2 regions of the Moritella sp. 24 genome follow, and region 1 is predicted to be linked to the other one. Evidence: predicted binding sites of a transcription regulator. Region 1 holds the regulator's gene; the other holds the start of a gene.
The links. The regulator MetJ, encoded in region 1, represses methionine synthesis genes. The targets are predictions, from matches to a motif close to TAGACGTCTAGACGTCTA.
Positions count from the first base shown of each region.

Region 2: a site for MetJ is predicted at 1,061-1,078, ahead of metK (methionine adenosyltransferase). Genes of this name have one in related genera too.

Region 1 is NZ_CP056123.1:4,493,823-4,497,254, reverse strand. Features, by position in the region: gene HWV00_RS20155 (malic enzyme-like NAD(P)-binding protein) at 1-60, shown strand, start outside; gene HWV00_RS20150 (RNA-binding S4 domain-containing protein) at 166-813, shown strand; gene metJ (met regulon transcriptional regulator MetJ) at 926-1,252, opposite strand; gene HWV00_RS20140 (bifunctional aspartate kinase/homoserine dehydrogenase II) at 1,430-3,432, shown strand, end outside.
Region 2 is NZ_CP056123.1:3,726,619-3,730,050, forward strand. Features, by position in the region: gene clcA (H(+)/Cl(-) exchange transporter ClcA) at 1-186, shown strand, start outside; gene HWV00_RS16580 (YfaZ family outer membrane protein) at 275-811, opposite strand; gene metK (methionine adenosyltransferase) at 1,144-2,295, shown strand; gene HWV00_RS16590 (SprT family zinc-dependent metalloprotease) at 2,407-2,952, shown strand; gene HWV00_RS16595 (hypothetical protein) at 3,103-3,333, shown strand.

The DNA.
Region 1 (3,432 bases):
TTGGCTGCGGTAGAGACGGGCGTATCACGTATCGAACTACCTGAAAATTACATGCTATAAGCAAATAGTATCGTTTTCACAAACGCCAAGGTTTATCCTTGGCGTTTGCATTTCTAGCCTTATACTTGTATAAAGACCCGCTATTTGCTCACATTTAAGGTTCCCATGTCTGAAGAATATGAAATTGAAGTTATCCCTGTTGTTGTTGCTGAAGAACCAATTGAATTATATAAAATTTTAAAAATTGAAAATCTAGCGACATCAGGCAGTGAAGCGAAAAACTATATTGCAGACGGTTATGTGTATGTGAATGGTGAAGTTGAAACACGCAAACGTAAAAAGATTATGTTTGGCGATATCATCGGCTTTAATGGTGAAGCTTTTCAAGTAATGTCAGCGGAAGAGCTTGCTGAATATGATCATGCCGAAGAAGACGAACAGCAAGGTTATGAAGATGATGCTGAATACTTCACTGAAGAAGAGTTTGTTGATCCTGCTGCTCTAGCGTCTGATTCTGTTGCAACATACATGTCAGAAAATGGTCTTACAGAAAGCGACTTCACAGAGCATAATGATGTTGAGCAAGATGTTGCTGACGCTGTAGAACACGAGACTATTGTACCTGTACCTGTACCTGTATCGGTAGCGCCGGCTGCCAAGCCTGTTGTTGAAAGCATTCCTGTTGATACTTGGGAACAGCCTGAAAAGAAGAAAAAGAAAAAATCTGAAGCTAAAGCTAAACAAGTAAAAGCAGTTGAACCGAAATCTGTTGAGAAAAAGAAAAAAGGCCGTGCGGCACCTTTTAGTTTTTAATGACTCTTTAACGAAATAAAATATCTATTGGGTAGGTGAAATGCGTACCCGTTAGATCAAAACAGGCTCCTGATTAGGAGCCTGTTTAATTTGTAACTGTGTATTCTATCGATTAATCATCTGATTCTAAATAATCATCAATATTGATACCGAGTGCAAGCATCTGTGCTTTCGCTTCTGCAGGGATACTATCTGGCTTGTCTTTCGTTAAATCTTCATCTTCAGGTAATGGTTGACCTGTATAAGCATGTAAAAATGCTTCACATAACAATTCACTGTTAGTCGCATGACGTTGATTATTAATCTGACGGCGAGTTCTTTCATCTGTTAGTACTTTTAATACTTTCAAAGGAATTGAAACAGTAATCTTTTTGACCTGCTCACTCTTTTTCCCATGCTCGGCATAGGGGCTAATATACTCGCCATTCCACTTCGTCATTTTTGACCTTTGCGTAAATTATTATTTAATGAATAAGTAATAAGTCTACCTTTGAATTTGATTATTGGCAATCAGTATGTAAAGAGCTCTAGACGTCTATTGACCTTTTGTAGCCGAATGGTGTATGTTTTGAGGTACTGGTAATACACTAATTCTATATTAAGTCTGGGAGAACGCATGGACGCAGTGAAGCGTAGTATTCATAAATTTGGTGGCAGTAGTTTAGCTGATGCTACCTGTTATCGTCGCGTGTTGACGATTATTAGTCAGCACACCAACGCTCGCGATCTTATTGTTGTTTCTGCCGCTGGCAAGACCACGAATCAATTGTTGGAGTTATTACAATTGGCTGAAGATGGTGATCAAGCTGCATCTGATCGCCTTATTGCGACGTGCGAGTACCAAAAAAAACTGATTAAAGAATTGTTAAGTGATGAATTGTGCGAACAGCTCATCGCTGCACTACAAGATGATATTCATACCATTGGTCATCTATTAGAAACAAGTCTTGATCGATATGCTAAAAATCAAATTCTTGCCCATGGTGAAGTGTGGTCTGCACGTTTATTAGCGGCATTATTAAATCAAGCTGAATTGCCAGCCGATGACTTAGACTCCCGCTTATTTTTGACTACTGAATTAGCGGCACAGCCAATTGTTGATGAAACCTTATCTCGACAGAAGCTCACTCATTGTTTAGAGAGTTTAACCGGGCGAGTTGTTGTGACTGGTTTTATTGCTGGTGATAGACAACAGCGTACAGTGACGTTAGGTCGGAATGGTTCTGATTACTCTGCAACATTATTGGCAGCATTAGTCGATGCACATCAAACGACGATTTGGAGTGATGTTGCAGGCGTATTTAGTGCTGATCCTCGTCGCGTAAAAGATGCTGAACTACAAACCAAACTGTCACTTGATGAAGCAGCTGAGCTAGCGCGTTTAGGCTCTCCGGTATTGCATGCTCGTACATTACAACCTGTTGTTGAGAGTCGGCAGCATGTACAGTTACGTTGCAGCTACACTCCTGATGAAGGGTCAACTCAGATTCACCGTCGTTTACCAAAAGGTAAAGGCGCGAAAATTGTCACTTCGATTGATGATCTCCACTTAGTGGATGTGGAGTTTAGTGCTGAGTCTGATTACCAACAAGAATATAATCAGTTAATTATACTGTTAGCACAGCAACAGCTATCACCTATCTGTATTAAACGTCGCCCGACAGATAATCGGGTTCGATTAGGTTATACCGCTGAAATTGTTGAGTTTGCACTGGCTGCATTACAAGAATATAAGCAACAAACAACCAGTGCCGTGACAATTGAGCATGTGAGTGGTTTTTGCATGGTGGCGTTGGTCGGATCGGGTGTCACGGATAATGCCTTACAATCACATCAATTCTATCAATTAATCTCAGAGCACAATCTAACATTTGTACAAACAGGTGAGAACCACTTAAGCATTTGTGCTGTGTTACAGCAAGTGGTGCTAGAGCCTTTATTGAAAGAGTTACATACCGCGTTATTCAAACAGCCTCGACGTATTGGTGTTGTGCTATTTGGAAAAGGGAATATCGGCGCCGGTTGGTTATCCTTGTTCGCAGAACAAATGCATAAAGTGCCTGAACAACAAAATGTAGAACTGTGTTTATGCGGTGTTTATGGTTCGCGAGGCGGGGTATTAGATTTTAACGGTCTGGATGCGACAAGGGTACTAGACACCTTCCAACCTGAACCGTTTGTGTGGGAACAGCTGCTATCTAATTTAGCATTACATCCGTTTGATGAGCTTGTGATTATTGATATTACAGCGAGTGAAGCCGTTAGCTATTATTACCCTGAATTCGCACAACATGGATTCCACCTTATTTCTGCTAATAAATTTGCTGGTGCAGCAAAGAGCGAGTTTTATAACCGTGTTCAGCAAAGTTTTTCTGATAATGAATGTCATTGGTTATATAACGCAACGGTTGGTGCTGGCCTGCCGATTCAATCATCAATGGATATGCTACAGTATAGTGGCGATCAGGTTACTGCCGTAAGCGGTATTTTCTCCGGTACCCTGTCTTGGTTATTCCAGCAATATGATGGTGAGGTTGGGTTTTCGCAGTTAGTGGAGCAGGCGTGGCAACAAGGTTTAACTGAGCCAGATCCGCGTGAAGACTTATCAGGAAAAGATGT
Region 2 (3,432 bases), 770 kb from region 1:
GTTGAAATGACAGATAGCTATGAATTGATTTTACCTTTATTAATCACTTGCCTTGGCGCAACATTCGTCGCTCAAGCAATTGGCGGAAAACCACTTTACGCCGAACTCTTAAAATTATCCTTACCCAAAGAAGCAGGCCCTGAAGAAGAAAAAGAGAGATTGGCAACACCTGTTTCAGTCAATTAATATGTGATTTATCGATAAATTCACATGACGAAAAACAAAAAAAGCACCCTTAGGTGCTTTTTACGATATAAATGAATCTAAAGTGATCTTAGAAGACCCACGCTAGACCAAATAATATATCACTTGTTAAACGTTCGCTTGGCATGCGATCATATTCAACTGTCGTATGGTTATATTCAACAAAGAAACTTGCAGTCGGCATTACCGCATAGCTAGCACGTGCAATCCACTGTGTGTAATTCTCTGTATCGCCAAACGCTAAGATTTCTGGACTAAAGTGAAACTCAGCTTCAAGGCTAAACTCTTCAGTTAAGCGTAATCCACCTAAACCACCAAATGCTAATGCATAACCATCACCATTGTCGTTATCCATTCTCATCGCTTTTGCGCCAAGTTCAAAAAACGTTGAACCTACATCTTGAAACGCATAAAGACCTGTATCTACAGTGTAACCATTGTCGATAGTTTGTAGGTAATCACCTTTTAACTTAAGTGCTTCTTGCATTTCAATGTCGTAGCCCAAAACGATATTATCGTTATCGAAAGCAAGTGAAATATTTGATGCAGCACTGCTAAAGCTAGCGAGTAACCCTGCTGTGATAACTAATGATTTTTTCAATGACACTTTAATTATTCCCAATGGCAAATGAGTGATAATGGTAATTATATTTAATAATAGTAAACGAATATTTAATTTCAGCTAAAAAATAGTCGTGACTTCATACTTTTAGTACTTTCGTCCTATGCTACTGCATATTGACTGTTTATTACATATATACATAAATAAAAATCCACTGAAAATCGCAGTTTTAAACATATTTAATAAATTAATATGACATAAAGACTATCTTAATACCGGTAAAGTGGTTTAGAATAGCCGTCTAGATGTTAAAACTTCTACACATATAAACGTATATTACGTCGGTTGTGTTTAAATATAGAGAGAGAATAAGAACCATGGCTAAACATTTGTTTACCTCTGAGTCAGTATCAGAAGGTCATCCTGATAAAATTGCAGACCAAATCTCCGATGCTGTACTTGATGCAATCATCGCTCAAGACCCTAAAGCACGCGTAGCCTGTGAGACTTATGTTAAAACAGGTATGGTTATGGTTGGTGGTGAAGTAACGACTGACGCTTGGGTTGATATCGAAGAAATCACTCGTAAGACAGTACGTGAAATCGGTTACATCAACTCAGAAATGGGTTTTGACGCTGACTCTTGTGCTGTATTAAACACAATCGGTAAGCAATCTCCAGATATCAATCAAGGTGTTGACCGTGATGATCCACTAGAGCAAGGCGCTGGTGACCAAGGTTTAATGTTTGGTTATGCAAACAATGAAACTGAAGAATTAATGCCTGCGCCAATTACTTACTCACACAAGCTGGTTAAACGCCAAGCTGAAGTACGTAAAAGCGGTACACTTCCTTGGTTACGTCCTGATGCAAAAAGCCAAATCACATTTGCTTATGACGACGGTAAAATTGTTGGTATCGATGCAGTTGTTCTTTCAACTCAGCATTCTGAAGATATCAAACAAGCAGATCTAGTTGAAGCCGTGATGGAAACAATCATCAAGCCAGTACTACCTGAGCAATGGTTAACGAAAGATACTAAATTCTTCATTAACCCAACCGGTCGTTTCGTTATCGGTGGTCCAGTAGGTGACTGTGGTTTGACTGGCCGTAAAATTATCGTAGATACATACGGTGGTATGGCGCGTCACGGTGGTGGTGCATTCTCTGGTAAAGATCCATCAAAAGTAGATCGTTCAGCAGCATATGCAGCACGTTACGTTGCTAAAAACATTGTAGCGGCTGGCCTAGCTGACCGTTGTGAAATCCAAGTTTCTTACGCGATCGGTGTTGCAGAACCAACGTCAATCTCTGTTGAAACATTCGGTACTGGTAAAGTAAGCGAAGAGTTATTAACTAAACTTGTTCGTGAACATTTCGAATTACGTCCACACGGTCTAATCGAAATGCTAGATCTTAAGCGCCCTATTTACCAAAATACAGCTGCTTATGGTCACTTTGGTCGTAGCGAATTCTCTTGGGAAGCAACAGACAAAGCTGAAATCCTACGTGATGCAGCAGGTCTTTAATCAACATTAACATTTAGCTAGCAACTGCTAATTAACAGTTGCGAGTTAATCGTTAATAGTAGAGGCGCTTTTGGTTATATAACCAAAGCGCCTTTTTTATAGATACCAATTATGCCCGACACTTTATTATCACAAAATGCACCACCACAGAGTGCACATCAACAAAATCCTACACCTGAAATGCTAGCGCAATTAGTGTTAGCAAAAATAGACACGTGCTACCAGCAAGCCGAACAACGGTTAAATCGCAACTTCCCTCGCCCACAAATTAATTTTAATCAACGTGGTAAAGCAGCAGGAAGTGCCAGATTACAAACAAATGAATTACGTTTTAATCCCGTTTTATTACGAGAAAATCAACAACATTTCATTGCACATACCGTCCCACATGAAGTTGCTCACCTATTGGTTTACCAAATTTTTGGTCGAACTAAGCCCCATGGTAAAGAGTGGCAACAAATCATGAATAAAATATTTGATCTCACCGCAAAAACAACACATGAATATGACGTATCGAGTGTGAAAGGCAAAACTTTTACCTATGCTTGTCAATGTACTGAGCATCAGCTAACAATTCGTCGTCATAATAAAATAGTTCGCGATAACGTCAAATATATTTGTCGATTTTGCAGAAAAAGTTTAACCATAAAGTATTAAATTGTATTTAATAACAAGAGATTAACCCAAAACTTTAATATGACAACTTGTTAGCTAATTATATGAAAAATTAACGTTATATAGGTGTATTTATCTAAATTCATAAGATAAAATAACTTAATACATACCATTGTGATAGGGAACTAGGTTATGACTCAAACGTTGGATACTGCAAAATCAACCGATTATGAAATGGAAAAACTGATAGCTGCAGTTTTAAAGCGTAATAAAAATCAGGCGGAGCAAATTGCTCGTAGTCTTGATCTGAGTGCTTTATCGATCTCTCAACGTATTTTTATGGCTAAATCAGGTGTGTTAAAAGAAAAAATGTTAACAGATTCAGATATCGCAGTTCGTTACGCAGCATCTCGCGCAAACTAATTTATTACCTCGATATCTAAAGAGCAGTCGTTATCTTCTGCTCTTTTTTATATCTGTATCTTCCACTATCCCCCAAAAAATTTCACTTAATCTTTAATC